2 regions of the Shimwellia blattae DSM 4481 genome follow, and region 2 is predicted to be linked to the other one. Evidence: predicted binding sites of a transcription regulator. Region 2 holds the regulator's gene; the other holds the start of a gene.
The links. Region 2 encodes LexA, which represses DNA repair genes until DNA is damaged. Its sites were predicted from a motif close to TNCTGTATGTACATACAGNA; they were not measured.
Positions count from the first base shown of each region.

Region 1: the regulator LexA is predicted to act here: its motif matches at 5,804-5,823, upstream of uvrB (excinuclease ABC subunit UvrB).

Region 1 covers NC_017910.1:2,698,170-2,709,195, reverse strand. Annotated here, with positions in the region: gene EBL_RS12690 (kinase inhibitor) at 1-300, opposite strand, end outside; gene bioA (adenosylmethionine--8-amino-7-oxononanoate transaminase) at 370-1,659, opposite strand; gene bioB (biotin synthase BioB) at 1,748-2,785, shown strand; gene bioF (8-amino-7-oxononanoate synthase) at 2,785-3,942, shown strand; gene bioC (malonyl-ACP O-methyltransferase BioC) at 3,929-4,681, shown strand; gene bioD (dethiobiotin synthase) at 4,674-5,354, shown strand; gene uvrB (excinuclease ABC subunit UvrB) at 5,902-7,914, shown strand; gene yvcK (uridine diphosphate-N-acetylglucosamine-binding protein YvcK) at 7,925-8,854, opposite strand; molybdenum cofactor riboswitch at 9,081-9,217, shown strand; gene moaA (GTP 3',8-cyclase MoaA) at 9,205-10,194, shown strand; gene moaC (cyclic pyranopterin monophosphate synthase MoaC) at 10,276-10,761, shown strand; gene moaD (molybdopterin synthase sulfur carrier subunit) at 10,754-10,999, shown strand; gene moaE (molybdopterin synthase catalytic subunit MoaE) at 11,002-11,026, shown strand, end outside.
Region 2 covers NC_017910.1:3,785,827-3,796,852, reverse strand. Annotated here, with positions in the region: gene ubiA (4-hydroxybenzoate octaprenyltransferase) at 1-714, shown strand, start outside; gene plsB (glycerol-3-phosphate 1-O-acyltransferase PlsB) at 784-3,204, opposite strand; gene EBL_RS17775 (diacylglycerol kinase) at 3,445-3,816, shown strand; gene lexA (transcriptional repressor LexA) at 3,926-4,537, shown strand; gene dinF (MATE family efflux transporter DinF) at 4,616-5,938, shown strand; gene zur (zinc uptake transcriptional repressor Zur) at 5,935-6,453, opposite strand; gene EBL_RS17755 (cupin domain-containing protein) at 6,568-7,071, shown strand; gene dusA (tRNA dihydrouridine(20/20a) synthase DusA) at 7,137-8,135, shown strand; gene pspG (envelope stress response protein PspG) at 8,300-8,542, shown strand; gene EBL_RS17740 (quinone oxidoreductase) at 8,728-9,711, opposite strand; gene dnaB (replicative DNA helicase) at 9,851-11,026, shown strand, end outside.

The sequences.
Region 1 (11,026 bases), 1.1 Mb from region 2:
TTTGCCGAAGTCGGTACGGGTCTGGATGGCCGGGTGGGGGACCTGAGCCAGGCCCGAGCCCGCCCCCTGGGGCAACTCACGGCACCCGGCGGGCAGGTTGGCGACAATCCAGTGCCACCAGCCGGAGCCGGTGGGCGCATCGGGATCGTAGCAGGTGATTACAAAACTTTTGGTTTGTGCGGGCACATCTTCCCAGGCCAGGTGCGGGGAGATATTGCTCCCCGTGTAGCCCATCCCGTTGAAAACATGACGCAGGGGAAGGATGTCGCCATCGCGAAAGTCGTGGCTGAACAGCTTCATGGTGTCTCCTTGTGGCGTAGCGTATCAGCCACCGTTGTACCAGAAACCACTGCCGGTTGTCAGGCCGGATCAGTCACTGAACAGCGCCGGGCACTGTACCGCTTCTGCCACGGCGCTGATCAGCTTCTCCAGCTCCTGAGGGCGAATAATATAGGGTGGCATCAGGTAGATAAGTTTACCGAACGGGCGGATCCACACGCCGCGTTCGACAAAAAAGCGCTGCAGCGCAGCCATGTTGACCCGCTGGTGGGTTTCCACCACGCCAATGGCACCCAGCACCCGCACATCGGCAACGGTCCGGGCGGCCCGCAGGGGCTGTAACCCGGCGCGCAGTTGCGCCTCAATACGCGCCACCTGGTGTTGCCAGTCGCCCTGCGCCAGCAGATCAAGGCTGGCACAGGCCACGGCGCAGGCCAGGGGGTTACCCATAAATGTCGGGCCGTGCATAAAGCAGCCGGCTTCCCCGTCGCTGATGGTTTGCGCCACCGGGCGGGTGGTCAGGGTGGCGGACAGGGTCATGGTGCCGCCGGTCAGGGCCTTACCCAGGCAGAGAATATCCGGCGTTATCCCTGCGTGCTCGCAGGCAAACAGCTTACCGGTGCGCCCAAAGCCGGTGGCGATTTCGTCGGCTATCAGCAGGATACCTTCCCGGTCACACATTTTGCGGATCCGCCGCAGCCACTCCGGATGGTAGATGCGCATTCCCCCCGCCCCCTGGACGATGGGCTCGAGGATCACCGCGGCAATCTCATGGCGGTGGGCCGCCATCAGGCGGGCAAAGGGGACGATATCCTGCTCATCCCATTCAGCGTCAAAGGCGCAGGTGGGGGCGGGGGCAAACAGATTCTCTGCCAGATACCCCTTCCACAGGCTGTGCATGGAGTTATCCGGATCGCACACCGACATGGCCCCGAAGGTATCCCCGTGGTAGCCGTTGCGCAGGGTCAGAAAGCGCTGGCGTTTCTCCCCTTTTGCGTGCCAGTACTGGAGCGCCATCTTCATGGCCACTTCCACCGCCACTGAGCCGCTGTCTGCCAGGAATACACACTCCAGCGCTGACGGGGTGATGGCGACCAGGCGGCGGCACAGCTCCACCGCAGGCTGGTGGGTAAGCCCGCCAAACATCACGTGAGACACCTGGTCAATCTGCTGCGTCATGGCGGCATTCAGCTGCGGGTGGTTATAACCGTGGATCGCCGCCCACCAGGAGGACATGCCGTCTGTCAGGGTCTCTCCCCCGGCGAGCGTCAGGGTGCATTCCCGGGCTGAGGCCAGCGGGTAAACCGGCAGGGGGTGAGTCATGGAAGTGTAGGGATGCCAGATATGCCGGGCATCAAAGGCGAGATCCTGTGGCGTCATAAGGTGACTTGTAAACCTAATTAAAAAGATTTAGTTTACAAGTATAACGACAAACCATTCACGATAACACCCCTTTTGGGAGAGGCTCATGGCTCACCACACGCGCTGGACACTGTCGCAAGTCACCGATTTATTCGCAAAACCACTGCTGGAGTTACTGTTTGAAGCCCAGACCGTACACCGCCAGCATTTCGATCCCCGCCAGGTTCAGGTCAGCACGCTGCTGTCGATTAAAACCGGCGCCTGCCCGGAGGACTGTAAATACTGCCCCCAGAGCGCACGCTATAAAACCGGGCTGGAGAGCGAACGCCTGATGGAGGTCGAACAGGTGCTGGAATCCGCCCGCAAGGCGAAACAGGCCGGATCCACCCGCTTTTGCATGGGGGCCGCCTGGAAAAACCCCCAGGAGCGCGATATGCCCTATCTGGAGCAGATGGTTCAGGGGGTCAAAGCCATGGGGATGGAAGCCTGCATGACCCTGGGCTCCCTCTCAGACAGCCAGGCCCGGCGCCTGGCCAGTGCCGGGCTGGACTACTACAACCACAATCTGGACACCTCGCCGGAGTTCTACGGCAATATCATTACCACCCGCAGTTACCAGGAGCGCCTCGACACGCTGGAAAAAGTCCGCGATGCGGGGATCAAAGTCTGCTCCGGCGGGATTGTCGGGCTGGGGGAGAGCGTTAACGACCGCGCCGGGCTGCTGCTACAGCTGGCTAACCTGCCGGTGGCGCCGGAAAGTGTGCCGATCAATATGCTGGTTAAGGTCAAAGGCACGCCGCTGGCAGATAACGACGATGTGGATCCTTTTGATTTTATTCGCACTATCGCCATTGCGCGCATTATGATGCCCACCTCTTATGTGCGGCTCTCCGCCGGGCGCGAACAGATGAGCGAGCAGACCCAGGCCATGTGCTTTATGGCCGGGGCGAACTCCATTTTCTACGGCTGCAAGTTGCTCACCACCCCCAATCCGGACGAAGACAAAGATCTTATCCTGTTTCGCAAACTGGGCCTTAACCCGCAGCAGACCACCACTGAGCTGGGGGATAACGGCCAGCAACAGCAACTGGCCCACCAGCTGCTGAATGCCGACAGCGAACTCTACTACAACGCGGCCCTGTGATGAGCTGGCAACAACGCATTGACCAGGCGCTGGATGCGCGCCGGGCCGCCCGCGCGCTACGCACCCGCACCGCACTGCACGGCCTGCCAGCAGGGCGGATAGGCTATCAGGGGCGGCGCTGGCTCAATTTTTCCGGTAATGACTACCTCGGGCTCAGCCACCACCCGGCGGTGATCCGCGGCTGGCAGCAGGGGGCGGATGAGTACGGGGTGGGCAGCGCGGGCTCCGGCCATGTGACCGGCTACGCCCCGGCCCACCAGCAACTGGAGGCGGAGCTGGCCCAGTGGCTTGGCTACCCCCGGGCGCTGCTGTTTATCTCCGGCTTTGCCGCCAATCAGGCGGTTATCCATGCGCTGATGGCGAAAGACGATCGCATTCTTGCGGACCGGCTGGCACACGCCTCGCTGCTGGAGGCCGCCGCCCTCAGCCCCGCCGGGCTGCGGCGTTTTACCCATAACGATCCCGCCTCCCTTGGCCGCCTGCTGGAAAAACCGCTTAGCGGCCAGCAGCTGGTTATCACCGAGGGGGTATTCAGTATGGATGGGGACCAGGCCCCGCTGGCGGAGATTGCCCGCCACAGCCAGCGCCCGGATACCCTGCTGATGATAGACGATGCCCACGGAGCCGGTGCCACCGGCCCCCAGGGGCGCGGAAGCTGCGCCCTGGCCGGGATACACCCGGATATTCTGGTGGTCACCTTCGGTAAAGCCTTCGGGGTCAGCGGGGCGGCTGTGCTGTGCAGTGAGGCGCTGGCGGACTATTTGCTGCAGTTTGCCCGCCATCTTATCTACAGCACCGCCATGCCGCCCGCCCAGGCAGTGGCGCTACAGGCGGCGCTGGGGGTGATCCGCAGCCCCGAAGGGGATGCGCTGCGCGGTCACCTTGATGAGCATATTGACTATTTCCGCGCCGCCAGCGCCGGGTTGCCGCTCACCCGGGGGGACTCGCACACCGCGATCCAGCCGCTGATCACCGGGGATAACGCACGGGCGCTGACCATAGCGGCCCGGCTGCGTGAGCGGGGCCTGTGGGTGACTGCCATTCGCCCGCCAACGGTGCCCCCGGGCACCGCGCGGCTGCGCATTACGCTCACCGCGGCCCACACCCGGCGCGATATTGACACGTTGCTGGAGGGGCTTGCCCATGTCTGTCAATAAACCGGCGATCGCGGCCGCCTTTGGCCGGGCGGCGGGCCACTATGACCAGTTTGCCGGGCTGCAACGCCAGAGCGGGGAGCAGTTGCTGACCCTGCTGGGGGGCACGCGCCCGGCAACGGTGCTGGATGCCGGATGCGGCACCGGCTGGTTTAGCCGGGTATGGCGCCAGCGCGGCACCCGGGTGCTGGCGCTGGATATCTCCCCGCAAATGCTCGAGAGCGCCGCCAGGCAGCACTCGGCAGACCAGTACCTGAACGGTGATATTGAACAACTGCCCCTGGACGACGGGCAGGTTGATCTGGTGTGGAGTAACCTGGCCGTTCAGTGGTGCAGCGCCCTGTCCGGCGCGGTCAGTGAAATGTGCCGGGTTACCCGCCCGGGGGGGCAGGTGGCGTTCAGCACGCTGCTGTCCGGCTCGCTGCCGGAGCTGCACCAGGCCTGGCGGGAGGTGGACAGTTACCGCCACGGTAACCGTTTTTTGACCCGGGAACAGGTGATTGCCGCCTGTGGCGGGCGCTCGCTGGCAGCCCATGATACGCAAATCACCCTGCGTTTCCCGGATGTGTTAACCGCCATGCGCTCTCTGAAAGGCATTGGCGCCACGCACCTGCACGAAGGCCGCCCGGCTACGACCCTGACCCGGGGGCAACTGACGCGCCTGGCCCTGGCCTGGCCCCGGCAGCAGGGGGAGTATGTTCTCAGTTATCAGCTTTTTTATGGAGTGATCCGTTGTGATTAAGCGTTGGTTTGTGACCGGCACCGATACCGATGCCGGTAAAACAGTCGCCAGCTGTGCCCTGCTGCGGGCCGCGGCCGCGGCGGGAAGGCGTAGCGCCGGGTTTAAGCCGGTGGCGTCAGGCAGTGAGCTTACCCCCCAGGGGCTGCGCAATAGCGATGCGCTGGCGCTACAGCGCGCCAGCAGCGTGGCGCTCACCTATGACCAGGTAAACCCCTATACGTTTCTGGAGCCGACCTCGCCGCATATTGTCAGCCGGGAGGAGCAGCGCCCGGTGGATCCGGCGCGCATGTCTGCCGGGCTGCGGGCGCTGGAGCCCCTGGCAGACTGGATCCTGGTGGAGGGGGCCGGGGGCTGGTTTACTCCGCTCTCAGAGCACATGTTCTTCCCGGACTGGGTGGTGGCAGAGCAACTGCCGGTTATTCTGGTGGTGGGGGTGAAGCTCGGGTGTATTAATCACGCCCTGCTGACAGTACAGGCGGTGCGCCAGGCCGGGTTGCCGGTCGCCGGCTGGATTGCCAGTGATGTGCAGCCACCCGGGCGACGCCACCGGGAGTATATGGCAGCGCTGAGCGCCATGATAGACGCCCCGCTGCTGGGGGAAATCCCCTGGCTGGGGGAGGGGGCTGAGTACCAGGATACCGGGCGCTATCTGGATTTGTCCGCCCTGCAATAATCACGGGCGGGGCTATTGCAGGCGGCTGTGTGGCTGTCTGCGGCGGCGGAAAAAAATCAAAAAAAATTTTTTCCGCCGTGTTTTTTATCATTTTGCGCTGCCCGGGCAGCGGCGCAGATTCAGGGCCGGAGGCAGTTATCCACTATTCCTGTGGATAACCTTGTGTATTAGAGTTAGAAAAGCGCCGGTAAGCGAGAAAATACGCGGCTTGCGCCTGAAGTGGCGTGAAAGAGAGCTTAAATAGAAAATTAATACAAAACAGCGTGTTAAATAAAATCAAGCGCTGTCAGGAATCTGTCATTTTCCGGGGAAGAACTTTCTTTACACCCCTTGACAATTGTTAAAAAGCCCCCTCCATCTGGGGATAACCCGCTGCCCGGTTCAGGCTGAGAAAACCACTTTTTGATAATCTCCTGTCGGGCAACGCAGCGGCGGTTTTTTTATCACCTGACTGGGTTTTTATCCAGTATTTTTGAGTGGTAAATTTGCCACGGACGGGTAAAATTACCCCGTCCCGCCCGTTTCTTCGTCATCAGGTATCTGTACCATGAGCAAACTTTTTAAACTGCACTCTCCGTTTAAACCCTCCGGTGATCAGCCGGACGCTATCCGGCGTCTGGAAGAGGGGCTGGAAGATGGTCTGGCCCACCAGACCCTGCTGGGGGTGACCGGCTCAGGGAAGACGTTTACCATCGCCAATGTGATTGCGGATCTGCAGCGCCCCACCATGGTGCTGGCACCCAACAAGACCCTGGCGGCCCAGTTATACGGCGAGATGAAAGAGTTCTTCCCGGAAAACGCCGTGGAGTATTTCGTCTCCTACTACGACTACTACCAGCCGGAAGCCTACGTTCCAAGCTCGGATACCTTTATTGAGAAGGATGCCTCGGTCAACGAACATATCGAGCAGATGCGTCTGTCCGCCACTAAAGCGCTGCTGGAGCGGCGGGACGTGGTGGTGGTGGCCTCGGTGTCCGCCATCTATGGTCTGGGGGATCCTGACCTGTACCTGAAAATGATGCTGCATTTAACCAGCGGCATGATTATTGACCAGCGGGCCATTTTGCACCGGCTGGCGGAGCTGCAATACACCCGCAATGACCAGGCCTTCCAGCGCGGCACGTTCCGGGTACGCGGCGAGGTGATTGATATCTTCCCGGCGGAATCGGACGATATCGCCCTGCGGGTGGAGCTGTTTGATGAAGAAGTAGAGCGCCTGTCGCTGTTTGACCCGCTCACCGGGCAGGTGATGTCGGTGGTGCCCCGCTATACCATTTACCCCAAAACCCACTATGTCACCCCCCGGGAGCGGATCCTCCAGGCCATGGAGGAGATCAAGCTCGAACTGGCGGATCGCCGTAAGGTGCTGCTGGCCAGTGACAAGCTGGTGGAAGAGCAGCGCCTGAGCCAGCGCACACAGTTTGATCTGGAAATGATGAACGAGCTGGGCTACTGCTCGGGGATCGAAAACTATTCGCGCTATCTGTCTGGCCGGGGCCCCGGCGAGCCACCGCCCACCCTGTTTGACTACCTGCCCGCCGATGGCCTGCTGGTGATTGATGAATCCCACGTGACGGTGCCGCAGATAGGCGGCATGTACCGGGGGGACCGGGCCCGTAAAGAGACCCTGGTGGAATATGGCTTTCGCCTGCCTTCAGCGCTGGATAACCGCCCGCTGAAATTTGAAGAGTTCGAGGCGCTGGCCCCCCAGACGATTTATGTCTCGGCCACGCCGGGCAACTATGAGCTGGAAAAATCCGGCGGTGAAGTGATAGACCAGGTGGTGCGCCCGACGGGCCTGCTGGATCCGGTGATTGAAGTGCGCCCGGTAGCCACACAGGTAGACGATTTACTGTCTGAAATTCGCCAGCGGGCGGAGAAAAACGAGCGGGTGCTGGTCACCACACTCACCAAACGCATGGCGGAAGATCTCACCGAATACCTTGAAGAGCACGGGGAGCGGGTGCGCTACCTGCACTCGGATATCGACACTGTCGAGCGGATGGAAATTATCCGCGACTTGCGGCTCGGGGAGTTTGATGTGCTGGTGGGGATCAACCTGCTGCGCGAAGGGCTGGATATGCCGGAAGTCTCCCTGGTGGCTATTCTCGATGCGGACAAAGAAGGCTTCCTGCGTTCTGAACGGTCGCTGATTCAGACCATTGGCCGTGCGGCCCGTAATATTAACGGCAAGGCTATCCTCTACGGGGATAAGATCACCCCGTCAATGGCGAAGGCCATCGGCGAAACGGAACGCCGCCGCGAGCGCCAGCAGCGCTATAACGAGGAGCACGGTATTGTGCCCCAGGGGCTGAAAAAGCGGGTGGTGGATATTCTTGCCATGGGCGAGGGGCTGGCGAAGACCAAAAGCAAACGGGCAAAAGGCAAAGCGGCGGCCAGCAGCGAGGATCGCGCCCTGTCGCCGAAGGCGCTGCAACAGCGGATTGCCGGGCTGGAAGCGCAAATGTTTGAGCACGCCAAAAACCTGGAATTTGAAGAGGCGGCGCGCCTGCGCGACGAGCTGCACGCCCTGCGCGAGCTGTTTATTGCCGCCTCCTGAGCCGCCTGGTTCAGGCCGGGATCCGGTTGCGCTTATCCAGAGCGAGCAGGGTATGCTCCAGGGCGTTGCGCAGTAGCTGCCTGTCGTGGCGGTAGGGAATATCCGCAGCGGCCAGCGGCTCGCAGATCATTAACCGCCCGGGGGTACTGCTGCCCGCCACCGGCTGCCCGACTATCGCCGCATCAATCCAGGGGCGGCCCACACACTGGCTCATCAGGGCCAGTTTATCCTCCAGGCTCAGGCTTGCGGCCGCCGGGCTCAGCTCCCGGGCGAGGTTACCGATATACACCATCGGCGCGCGGCTGCGTTTCAGGGCACAGGCCAGCTCGCTGACCAGCAAAATCGGCATCAGACTGGTGTAGAAACTGCCCGGGCCGATAATCACCAGCTCGGCGTTCTCAATGGCCAGTACCGCCTCCCGGGTGGCGCTGACCGGCGGGTGCAGTTGCAGGCTCTGAGGGGCGGCGGTGAGCTGGTCCACATTCAGCTCCCCGTGCACTTCGTGGCCGTCTTTGTCTATCGCCACCAGATCCACCGGCTGCTCGGACATGGGGATCAATTGCGCGTCGACCTTCAGCAGGTCGCGAATTAAATTTATCGCCTCCAGAGGCCGCACGCTGAGGTTATCCAGCGCTTTTAACATCAGATTTCCGAGGTTATGCCCGGAAAGCTCCCCATTACCCCCAAAACGGTATTCAAACATGGTGGAAGCGGTGCTGGGTTCCGTGATTAACTGGTTCAGACAGTTGCGGGTGTCCCCCCAGGCGATACCGCCTTCAGACTGGCGGATCCGGCCGGTAGAGCCGCCGTTATCGGTGGTGGTAACAATACCGGTCAACCGTGACCCGAGAAATGAAAGGGAAGACATCACCCGGCCCAGACCGTGGCCTCCCCCTAACGCAACAACCTGATTAAGGTCAGACAGCGTGCGGTTGCGCATACAGCATCCTTAGTAAGTGTTCTTAACTTACGGTAGCGTAAATGCGACCAAAAGACGATGCGGGCACCGCAGACTATGACACATATCAATGTGAAAAATGCATTTTCGCCTATTCTGTAGCGTAAATGCAGAATTTGTACGCTATATAGAAAATTTTATAACGAAAACAGGCGGTGGCACATTGTGCGGTAACGCGCTACCATCCTCTGTAACCAGTTTTCGCCGCGGCGAAAACATACACTCAAGCCCCTGAACCTACGTCTGCCGGATAGGGTTCCCGGGCCGCGATGCACTGACATCGCCAGGGTGCAGAAAGAAATGCCTGCATCTCCCGATTTGGAAAGGTGTTTATGGTCTCTCAACTTACCGATGCTTTTGCGCGGAAATTTTACTATCTGCGCCTGTCAATTACCGATGTCTGCAACTTTCGTTGCACTTACTGCCTGCCGGACGGCTACAAACCGGGTGCGGTAACCAATAAAAGTTTTCTGAGCCTGGACGAGATCCGCCGGGTAACCCGCGCTTTTGCAAACCTGGGCACTGAAAAAGTGCGCCTGACCGGGGGCGAGCCCTCCTTACGCCGGGACTTTACCGGGATCATTGCCGCCATCCGCGAAAATCCGCAAATCCGCCAGCTGGCGGTCACCACCAACGGTTACCGGCTGGCCCGGGACGTTAAACAGTGGCGCGATGCCGGGTTAACGGCGCTGAACGTCAGCGTGGATAGCCTGGACGCCCGCCAGTTTCACGCCATCACCGGCCAGGATAAATTCCGCCAGGTGATGGCCGGTATTGATGCCGCCTTTGAGGCGGGCTTCAGCCGGGTAAAAGTTAACACGGTGCTGATGCGCGACGTGAACCACTACCAGCTGGACACCTTCCTTGAGTGGATCAAACACCGCCCGATCCAGCTGCGCTTTATTGAGCTGATGGAAACCGGCGACGGCGGCGATCTGTTCCGTAAACACCACATCTCCGGGGCGACCATCCGCGAGCAGCTGCTGGCCCGTGGCTGGATCCACCAGCTGCGTGAGCGCAGCGACGGCCCGGCACAGGTGTTCTGCCACCCGGATTATGTCGGGCAAATCGGGCTTATCATGCCCTATGAGAAAGACTTCTGCGCAACCTGCAACCGCCTGCGTGTCTCTTCGGTGGGGCAACTGCACCTTTGCCTGTTTGGCGAAAATGGTGTGCCGCTGCGGGACTTGCTGAGCGACGATACCCAGCAGGCGGCGCTACAGGCGCGGATTTCTCAGGCACTGAGCGCGAAAAAACAGACCCACTTCCTGCACCAGGGGAACACCGGTCTGACCCGCAACCTGTCGTTTATTGGCGGGTGATCCCGGGGCCCGGTATTTTCGTATATCAACAGGCGCGGGTATCCGCCCGCGCGGCTTTTACCTCTATCTGAAGAACTTATCATGGCGCAACTGACCCATATTAACGCCGCAGGCGAAGCCCATATGGTGGATGTCTCCGGCAAGCACGAAACGGTACGCGAAGCGAGGGCCGAAGCCTTCGTCACCATGGCGGCGCAAACCCTGGCGATGATTATCGACGGCAGCCACCACAAAGGGGATGTCTTTGCCACGGCGCGTATTGCCGGGATCCAGGCTGCAAAACGCACCTGGGAGCTGATTCCGCTGTGCCACCCGCTGCTGCTGAGCAAAGTGGAAGTACAGCTTGAGGCACAACCCGAGCACCAGCGGGTGCGGATTGTGTCCCGCTGCCGCCTGACCGGGAAAACCGGCGTTGAAATGGAAGCGCTGACCGCGGCCTCCGTTGCGGCACTGACGATTTACGATATGTGTAAAGCGGTACAGAAAGATATGGTCATTGGTCCGGTGCGTCTGCTGGCGAAAAGCGGCGGAAAATCCGGTGATTTCAGGGTGGATGAAAATGATTAACGTACTGTTTTTTGCCCAGGTCCGGGAGCTGGTCGGGTGCGACAGCCTCCGTGTGGACACGTCGTTTCCAAGCGTAGAAGCTCTGCGCCAGCACCTTTGCGCGCGCGGCGATCGCTGGGCCCTGGCGCTGGAGTCCGGCAAACTGCTGTTTGCGGTAAACCAGACCCTGGTGGCGGCCGATCACCCGCTGTGTGACGGTGACGAAGTGGCCTTCTTCCCGCCGGTGACCGGAGGCTGAAAATGGACAATACCCGTATCAGAGTGG
Region 2 (11,026 bases):
GCCGGTGTCTGGCTGATGCGCGCCGCCGGATGCGTGGTCAATGATTACGCGGACCGTAAATTCGACGGCCATGTAAAACGCACGGTCAATCGCCCCCTGCCCAGCGGCGCGGTCACGGAAAAAGAGGCCCGGATCCTGTTCGCGGTGCTGGTGGTGTTGTCATTCCTGCTGGTGCTGACCCTCAACACCATGACCATTCTGCTCTCCGTGGCGGGGCTGGCCCTGGCCTGGGTATACCCGTTTATGAAGCGCTACACGCATCTGCCCCAGGTGGTTCTGGGGGCGGCGTTTGGCTGGTCTATCCCGATGGCCTTCGCCGCCGTGAGCGAGTCCGTGCCCCTGAGCTGCTGGCTGATGTTCCTGGCCAATATTTGCTGGGCGGTGGCCTATGATACCCAGTACGCCATGGTAGACCGGGACGACGATATAAAAATTGGCGTGAAATCAACGGCCATTCTGTTTGGCCGCTTCGATAAGCTGATTATCGGGCTGTTGCAGCTGGCGGTGCTGGCGCTGATGGTGCTGCTGGGCGGGATAAACGGGCTGGGGTTTGCCTTTTACGCGGCCATTGTGCTGGCCGGTGCGCTGTTTATCTACCAGCAGAAGCTGATAGCCGGTCGCGAGCGCGAGCTGTGCTTTAAAGCGTTTATGAACAATAACTATGTGGGGCTGGTGCTGTTTATCGGCCTGGTGCTGAGTTATCTGCACCTCTGAGGGGAACGCAGTCGCGCGGTAAAAAAACAGGCGGGACAATTCCCGCCTGTGTTGTTTTTAGCGCCCGGGTTATGCGTCCTGGGCGTCGCTTTCGATGGTCAGGCGCACATCCGGCATGATGAGGTCCGCCAGCATCCGGTAGACCTTCAGGGTCTCATCCGGCTCGGCATCGCCCGTATCGCTGATGTAGCCTTCATCGCGCAGGGTCAGCACCAGGGTTGAGAACACCGCCTTATCGAAGAATTCCGGGGCGTTGATCCCGTGCAGCACGGATAACCGCTGGGCCAGTGTCCGGCTCTCTTTTTCCAGCGTCCCGCGGTTAATTGACGGGTTAGCGCTCAGCAGCCAGAAGGTAATGGCGTAACGCTGTACCGTTTCCCGGGCACCGGCGGCCAGCAGCTGTAGCGTCCGGGAGTGGGTTGGCGTGACCCGCAGCAGGGAGTCATCCACAGCAATCAGCTCCTGGCGCGCCAGCTCGGCGATCAGTTTATCCACCACGCCCGGCAGCTCGCTGATGTCCCAGCGCAGGAACAGCTCGGCTTTGAGCATCGGGTAGAGCACTTCGACCTGGCGCAGCAGCTCACCGCGGGCGATTTTGCGGTGCTGGGTGATGATCGACGCCAGCAGCGAAGGCAGGATCAGCATGTGCATGATGTTGTTACGGTAGTAAGTCATCAGCACCGCCTGCTCGCGGGGCAGAATAATAATATCGCCGATGGTGTCCTTTTCGACCTCGAACTTATTCATCTGCAGCGCGTGGTTGATGAGCGCTTCGCTGGTGAGGGCGGGCACGGTGGTGTCTTTGGCGTAAGGCACATTACGCATCAGCGCCAGGTAGCAATCCAGCTGGGAGGTTAACTGTTCGCGGGTCAGCGAACGCTGCCGGGAGGCAAGCAGCGCCGTGCAGCACAGGTTCATGGCGTTCGCGGCCCCGGCGTTGTTAATGCGCGTCATCAGCATACCGGCGATGTTGTTCACCGTCGGGGTCAGCCAGGCAGGGCGCACCGCTTCAATGGGGTCAATGGACTCGCGCCACTCAGGCACATGCTGGTTGAGGAAGGTCATCAGCGGCAGCGGTTCACCGAAGTTAACATACCCCTGGCCCAGGTTACGCAGCTTGCTCAGGCCGCGCACCATCTGCATAAAGCCTTCTTTTTCTTTGGTGGCACCGCGCAGCTCTTTCGCGTAGGTGCCCACCTCCATCACATGCTCATAGCCGATATAAATCGGCACCAGGGTTATCGGGCGGTTACCGCCGCGCAGCATGGCCTGGATGGTCATCGACAGGGTGCCGGTTTTCGGATCCAGCAACCGGCCGGTACGGGAGCGGCCGCCCTCAACGAAATATTCCACCGAGTAGCCACGGGTAAACAGCTCCCCGAGGTATTCGCGAAAGACCGTGGAGTAGAGCTTATTGCCCTTAAAGGTGCGGCGGATAAAAAACGCCCCCAGGCGGCGGAAAATCGGCCCGGCGGGCCAGAAGTTCAGGTTGATACCGGCAGCGATATGTGGCGGCACCAGCCCCTGGTGATACAGTACGTAAGACAGCAGCAAATAGTCCATATGGCTGCGGTGGCAGGGCACATAGACCAGTTCATGGCCTTCATGGGCCAGCTGACGCACGCGCTCGGCGTTATGGACGTTGATCCCCTGGTAGAGGCGGTTCCAGGTAAAACCGAGGATCCGGTCGCTCATGCGGATAGCTTCGTAAGAGAAGTTGGCCGCGATCTCCTCCATCAGCGCCACGGCATTCTGCTGGGCCTTCTCATGGGAAATTTTCTTACTGCGGGCTTCGTCTTCTACCGCTTTGGCAATCGCTTTGGAGGCCAGCAGCTTATTGAACAGATCCTGGCGCACCGGCAGGCGCGGGCCAACCGCCGCCAGGCGCTGGCGGGCAAAATGCATCCGCGCGACGCGCGCCAGCTTCTGGGCGATGGATTTGTCAGTGCCGTGTTCGGTGGCCATCCAGCGTAATGAGACCGGCGGCGAGAAGCGCACAAAGCTGTCGCGGCCCAGCCAGAAGACGGCAGAGAATTTCTGAATGCCGTTAAGCATCCGCAGCGGCGGGTTCACTTCCCCTTTTTCCCGGCCCGGTGCGCGGCCGAACATCACGGAGACCGGCACCAGCTGCACATCCAGATCCGGGTTCGCCCGGTGGAGATCCAGATACTGGTGAAACAGCTTAATGGTCTCTTCTTTTGGCGCGTAATAGGTGAACACCCGCGGCCCACCGTGGACGAACACATAGCGCGGCAGCTCGGTGCCGTCTATTTCAAGAGGTTCAAGGGGATCCGGAAGATCATGGGCCAGACACTGGGCACGCAGCGTCAGCAGGTCTGCCTTGGAATTATAAGGCAGCACATACATAATCGGGCGTGAGGTATCCAGGCCCAGTTCAGGAGCCGGATCCGCCGGAATAGATTTGCTTTTTACCATCAGACTTAATGGTAAATTCAGTAACTTATAGTAAATACTTGGCCAGCCTGACATAAACGATGTAAAGCCTCTGGGTTAATCATGCAAATGCGCTGCAAGAATATCAGAAAACAGTGTGGATTTCTGTGCCCTGTCGCGACCCTTTTTGCCACACAACCGCGCCCGGCCTTTTCCCGGGCCGGACCGGGTGGCGGTGCGGGGATAACCGGTGTGCAACGGGCTGTATTAATGAGAAACTTTCACAGTATATAATCGGCCCCCCGACAACGGGCTTTTTTTCATAAGGCATTTTTCATGGCAAATACATCCGCAACCGGGTTAACCCGGATCATTAAAGCAGCAGGTTACTCGTGGAAAGGCATCAAAGCCGCATGGATCAACGAAGCGGCCTTCCGCCAGGAGGGGATGCTGTCTATTGTGGGGATTATTGTCGCCTGCTGGCTGGATGTTGACCCGGTCGCCCGGATCCTGCTGATAGGCTCTCTGGTGCTGGTGATGATCGTAGAGATCCTCAACAGCGCCATTGAAGCGGTGGTTGACCGTATTGGTCTGGAGCACCATGAGCTCTCTGGCCGGGCGAAGGATATGGCCTCGGCGGCGGTGCTGTTTGCGCTGTTACTGGCGCTGTTTATCTGGGTTGTGCTGCTCTGGCAGTATTTCCGTTAAGCCTCGCAAAACCGGTAAGTGGCTGGTTTTTTTACGGGCCGTATGGTTCCAAAATCACCGAAGACTGTATATACTCACAGCATAACTGTATATACACCCAGGGGGCGGAATGAAAGCATTAACAACCAGGCAGCAAGAGGTGTTTGATCTTATCCGGGATCATATCAGCCAGACCGGTATGCCACCGACCCGTGCTGAAATCGCCCAGCGCCTGGGGTTCCGTTCCCCGAATGCGGCGGAAGAGCACCTGAAAGCTCTGGCCCGTAAAGGGGCCATTGAGATTGTGTCCGGCGCGTCCCGTGGCATCCGCCTGCTGCAGGAAGAGGAAGAAGAGGGCTTACCGCTGGTTGGCCGCGTGGCCGCAGGTGAGCCTCTCCTGGCCCAGCAGCATATTGAAGGCCATTATCAGGTCGATCCTCAGTTGTTTAAACCCAGTGCGGATTTTCTGCTGCGCGTTAGCGGCATGTCGATGAAAGACATCGGCATTATGGATGGCGATCTGCTGGCGGTGCATAAAACCCAGGAAGCGCGCAACGGCCAGGTGATTGTGGCGCGCATTGACGACGAAGTAACGGTAAAGCGCCTGAAAAAACAGGGCAATACCGTGCAGCTGCTGCCTGAAAACAGCGAATTCAGCCCGATAGTGGTTGACCTGCGCGAGCAGAACTTCACCATTGAAGGGCTGGCCGTTGGGGTTATCCGCAACGGTGAATGGCTGTAATTCCACCCCTTCTTTTCTGACTGACCGTAGCGCCCCCGGGGCGCTACGGTGTTGTTTTGCCTCTTTTTCGGGTATCTCATGACGTTCTTCTCTACAGCGGATCGGGCCTTGTGGCGCCTGGCGCTGCCCATGATATTTTCCAATGTTACTGTCCCGCTGCTGGGGCTGGTGGATACTGCCGTTATCGGCCACCTGGACAGCCCGGATTACCTGGGCGGTGTGGCGGTGGGGGCCACGGTAACCAGCTTTTTGTTTATGCTGCTGCTGTTTTTACGCATGAGTACCACCGGGCTGACCGCCCAGGCCTACGGGGCCCGGGACCCTCTCGGGCTGGCCCGGGCACTGGCCCAGCCGCTACTGATTGCCCTGGTCGCCGGGGTGGCGATTTTACTGTTCCGGGCGCCGCTTATTGATCTGGCGCTGCATCTGGTGGGCGGCAGCGATGCGGTGCTGCACCAGGCCCGGCGATTCCTTGAGATCCGCTGGCTCAGCGCCCCGGCCGCACTGGCGAATATGGTGCTGCTGGGCTGGCTGCTGGGTGTGCAGTATGCCCGGGCACCGGTTATTCTGCTGGTGGTGGGGAATATCCTCAATATTGTGCTGGATCTCTGGCTGGTGGTCGGGGCCGGTATGAACGTGCAGGGGGCCGCACTGGCAACCGTTGTGGCTGAATACGCCACGCTTGCGACCGGCGCGCTGATGGCCTGGAAAGTGCTCAGGCTGCGCGGCGTGTCTGCGGCCATGCTGCGCCAGGCCTGGCGCGGCGATCTCGGGCGTCTGCTGGCGCTGAACCGCGACATTATGCTGCGATCGCTGCTGATCCAGCTCTGTTTTGCCTCTATTACCGTACTGGGTGCCCGCCAGGGTAACGATATTGTGGCGGTAAACGCCCTGCTGATGACCTTTCTGACCTTTACCGCCTACGCGCTGGATGGCTTTGCCTATGCGGTGGAGGCCCACTCGGGCCAGGCGTTTGGTGCCCGGGACCGCAGCCAGCTGCTGACCGTATGGTACGCGGCCTGCCGCCAGGCGGGCCTGGTGGCGCTGGGCTTTGCGCTGGCATACGCCCTGTGCGGCGGGGCGATTATTGACGCGCTGACCTCGATTACCCCACTGCGTGAGCTGGCCCGCCACTATCTGTGGTGGCAAATTGCGCTGCCGCTGGTGGGGGTCTGGTGCTACCTGCTGGACGGGATGTTTGTCGGGGCCACGCGCGGGCGCGAGATGCGCAACAGTATGGCGATAGCCGCCGCCGGTTTTGGCCTGGCCCTGCTGGCCCTTCCCGGGCTCGGGAACCACGGCTTATGGCTGGCGCTGCTGGTGTTTCTGGCGTTACGCGGCCTGTCGCTGGGCTGGATGTGGCGCAGGCTGTGGCGCCAGGACAGGTGGTTTGCCGGTTAACTGCGGCCGCGTTTTTTTACCGTAATACTGTGGTCATGGGAGCACTGCTCAGGGTGGCGGCAGGTTTCCACTTCCACACAGGCGGCGCACAGGCCGTGCGCCTCAATCACGTTATGGTGCAGCGCAAACCCGGATTTTGCCGCCAGGCTCTGCATAATATCTTCAACCCCCTGGGCGCACTCTTCCTTTACTACACCGCAACGGTCGCATATAAACATGGCTGAGGTATGCGTTGGTTGATCAAACAGATGGCACAATACATAGCTGTTGGTGGACTCAACCTTATGGACAAAACCCTGCTCCAGCAGGAAATCCAGCGCCCGGTAAACGGTAGGCGGCTTGGCCTGGGGCTCAGAAACCCGCAGCAGATCCAGCAGATCGTAAGCGCTGATGGCACCGTTCTGGAGCGTCATCAACCGCAGGACTTCCAGACGCTGGGGCGTCAGGCGTACGTTGCGTTGCCCGCACAGCTTTTCAGCCTGTGACAGCACGTATTGAGATGTGGTCGCGTCCATCAGCACCCTCATATTTTTTGCCGGTAAAGCGTTACTTTATCACAGGCTGTGGAAAACGCCGACAAACGCGATTTTTGCCATACTTATTTTTCGGACATAACGGGAGATGGCAGCATGAAGCGACCAGATTACATTAAGCACTGGCACGTTCTGGAAGGACCGGATAACGCGGGATACCCGGGAAGTGACGAAAAATTTGCCATCAGCACGCCGGTTGCCCGCCATGTGGGGTTGCGCCGCCTTGGGGTGTCCCACATTCGCCTGCCGCCGGGCCGTCGCACCTCATACCCCTATGCCCAGAGCAGTGACGAGCTCTATATCTACGTGCTGGAGGGGTATCCTCAGGTCTGGGTGAACGGCTCTTTGCATGAGCTCTCCCCGGGGGATAGTGTCGGTTTTGTGCCGGGAACCGGCTTGTGCCATACCTTCCTCAATAACACTGCGGAAGATGTGCGCTTCCTGGTGGTGGAGGAGCCACCCCACCCGGATAACCGGACCTATTTCCCGTTAAACCCCGGCTATGCGGCCACCCGTCACGATCGCTGGATAGATCATCCGCCGCAGTTCTTCGGCGCTCACGACGGTAAACCGGATCAGCTGAAAAAGCCGCGCCGCTGACGCGGATAATTTCTGTGCTATAGTAGCGCGCTATTTTTTCCGAAACCGATTATCAACTCGTGACCATGCTGCCAGAAAACCAAGCTACTGCCTTTGCGCCACTGCGCTTTTCCGTTGCGCCCATGCTCGACTGGACTGACCGCCACTGCCGTTATTTCCTGCGTCTGTTATCCCGCAATACGCTGCTGTACACCGAAATGGTCACCACCGGGGCGATTATTCACGGCAAGGGCGACTATCTGGCCTATAACGAGGAAGAGCACCCGCTGGCGCTGCAACTGGGCGGCAGCGATCCCCGGGCGCTGGCCCAGTGCGCCCGGCTGGCCGAAGAGCGCGGCTATGATGAGATAAACCTCAATGTGGGCTGCCCGTCGGACCGGGTTCAGAATGGCCGCTTTGGCGCCTGCCTGATGGGCGAAGCGGACCTGGTGGCGGATTGTGTGGCCGCCATGCGTGAGGTGGTCACGGTTCCGGTGACGGTGAAAACCCGTATCGGCATTGATGATCAGGACAGCTACGCGTTTCTGTGTGACTTTGTGGGCACCGTGGCCCAAAAGGGCGGCTGCGAGACGTTTATTATCCACGCCCGTAAAGCCTGGCTTTCCGGCTTAAGCCCGAAAGAAAACCGCGAGATCCCGCCGCTGGACTACCCGCGGGTGTACCAGTTAAAACGCGATTTCCCCGGGCTGACCATGTCGCTCAACGGCGGCATTAAATCCCTGGCGGAGGCCCGCGCGCACCTTGAACATATGGACGGGGTGATGGTCGGGCGCGAGGCGTACCAGAACCCGGGCATGCTGGCGGCGGTAGACCGGGATATTTTTGGCACCACCGAAAGCTGTGCCGATCCGGTTGCCGTGGTGCGCGCCATGTACCCGTATATTGAGCGCGAGCTCAGCCGTGGCTGCTATCTGGGGCATATTACCCGCCATATGCTGGGGCTGTTTCAGGGGATCCCCGGCGCCCGGCAGTGGCGGCGGCACCTGAGCGAGAACGCCCATAAAGCCGGGGCCGATATCCGGGTGCTGGAGCAGGCGCTGGCGCTGGTGGCGGATAAACGCTGATTTCTGACCGTAATTTAGTGAATTTGACGATGCCCCAGCCCACCGGTTGGGGCATTTTCTTTTAAATCATAAAGATAAAAATGGCATGATTTTTGTATGCTCTCTTCTCAGATGATGTGATATGGCGTGAAGCCAGCCGCAGGATGACGCAAGGAGAAGAGAGAATGGTTGAACTGCTGTTTGTGGTGGGATTTTTTGTGATGTTGCTGGTGACCGGCGTATCGCTGCTGGGGATTATTGTGGCCCTGCTGGCGGCAACCGCACTGATGTTTGTCGGCGGGTTACTGGCGCTGATGATTAAACTGCTGCCGTGGTTACTGCTGGCGGTGGTGGCGGTGTGGATTATCCGCGCCATTCAGGGGCCGAAAAAAACCGCCTGCGGGCGCAGGCACCGCCGATTTGACTAAGACAGTGAGGGATTGATCACAACCTTATAACTTTTCCGCATGTGTTATTAGGCAACGGGCCGGAAATCTGCCACTATCCCCGGGCTGACAACGAATTCATCGCAGCTGTACCCTACATACAGCGCGAACAACAAAAAAGAGCGGGCTTCCTTCGGGAAGCCCTACTCTTTTGGGGCGCAGATAACTTACGGCAGTAACAGGCTCGATCCCCGGGTCGCCCGACTCTCCAGCAGCTTATGGGCTTTTACTGCATCCACCAGCGCGAATTTCTGATTCTCCGGTATTTCTGGCTTGATAACCCCGCTGGCTATCAGCGAAAACAGCTCGTTGCTTGCCTCTTCGAGCTCTGCGCGGTTGGTGATGTAGCCGTGCAGGGAAGGGCGGGTCACATACAGGGAGCCTTTCTGGTTGAGGATCCCGAGGTTAACGCCGGTCACCGGCCCGGAGGCGTTACCAAAGCTGACCATCAGCCCCCGGCGCTGCAGGCAATCCAGCGAGGCCTCCCAGGTGTCTTTCCCCACCGAGTCATATACCACCGGGACCTTTTCGCCGTTGGTCAGCGCCAGCACCTGCGCGGCAATATCCTCTTCCTGATAGTTAATGGTGCGCCAGGCCCCGGCCGCCAGCGCTTTTTCCGCCTTGGCGGCGGAGCCCACGGTGCCGATCAGTTTCGCCCCCAGCGCTTTCGCCCACTGGCAGGCAAGCAGCCCCACACCGCCCGCCGCCGCGTGGAACAGAAAGATTTCATTCGGTTTAATTTCGTAGGTTTTACGCAGCAGGTAAAACACCGTCAGACCTTTGAGGAAGGTGGCCGCCCCCTGCTCAAAGGAGATGGCGCCGGGCAAAATGGCGACATTATCCGCCGCCACGTTATGGACCTCACTATAGGCCCCCAGCGGCGCCTGGGCATACACCACCCGATCACCTTCTTTTATGTGGCGCACCGCACGGCCCACTTTAATAACGACCCCGGCCGCCTCGCTACCCAGCCCGCTGGGCAGGGAAGGGGGCGGGTAGAGGCCGCTGCGCACATAGGTATCAATGTAGTTGATCCCGATAGCCTTATTCGCCACCTGAACTTCATGTTCTTTGGGCTCCCGGGGGGTGAACTCCACCGGGTGCAGCACATCTGGCCCCCCGTGTCGGGCAAACTCAATTCTGACTGGCATAACGGCTCCTGTGATGGCAAAGGGAATATCAGTAAGACTAACAGCTCCCCACAGGATGGGGTAAATTATACGCGCTTCTTTAGTGCGCCTGGGTTCGCTATAATCCCCCGTCTGTTTCAATCCTGGTATCCCATACGTTATGGCCGCAAAGAAACCCTTCAATAAACCTCAGACTGAGGCCGGCGAGCGCGATCCGCAACTGGCCGCCCTGAAAATGCCCCCCCACTCGCTGGAGGCGGAGCAGTCGGTACTGGGCGGGTTAATGCTGGACAACGAACGCTGGGACGACGTGGCAGAACGCGTGGTGGCAGAGGATTTTTATACCCGCCCGCACCGCCATATCTTCACCGAGATGCACCGCCTTCAGGAGCTGGGCAAGCCCATTGATCTGATAACCCTGTCAGAGTCTCTGGAGCGCCAGGGTCAGCTTGAGAGTGTGGGCGGTTTCGCCTATCTGGCTGAGCTGTCGAAAAACACCCCCAGCGCGGCAAATATTAACGCCTATGCGGATATTGTCCGCGAGCGTGCCGTGGTGCGCGAGATGATAGCCGTGGCGAACGAAATCGCCGACGCGGGGTTTGATCCCCAGGGGCGCACCAGTGAAGACTTGCTGGATCTGGCCGAGTCCCGGGTGTTCCAGATTGCCGAAAACCGCGCCAGTAAAGACGAAGGCCCCCAGAGTATTGATAAAATTCTCGACGCGACCGTCGCCCGGATCGAAACCCTGTACCAGCAGCCCCACGACGGGGTTACCGGGGTGGATACCGGCTACCAGGATCTGAACAAAAAGACCGCCGGGCTACAGGGGTCAGACTTAATTATCGTGGCGGCGCGCCCCTCAATGGGGAAAACCACCTTCGCCATGAACCTGTGCGAAAACGCCGCCATGCTCCAGGACAAGCCGGTACTTATCTTCAGCCTTGAGATGCCCTCAGAACAGATAATGATGCGTATGCTGGCCTCCCTCTCCCGGGTTGATCAGACCCGTATCCGTACCGGGCAACTGGATGATGAGGACTGGGCGCGTATCTCCGGCACCATGGGAATACTGCTGGAGAAGAACAATATGTATATTGATGACTCTTCCGGCCTGACCCCGACCGAGGTGCGCTCCCGTGCCCGGCGCGTATTCCGCGAACGCGGCGGCCTGAGCCTGATAATGATCGACTACCTGCAACTGATGCGGGTGCCCTCGTTGTCTGATAACCGTACCCTGGAAATTGCCGAAATCTCCCGCTCCCTGAAGGCGCTGGCAAAAGAGCTGCAGGTGCCGGTGGTGGCCCTTTCTCAGCTGAACCGCTCCCTGGAGCAGCGT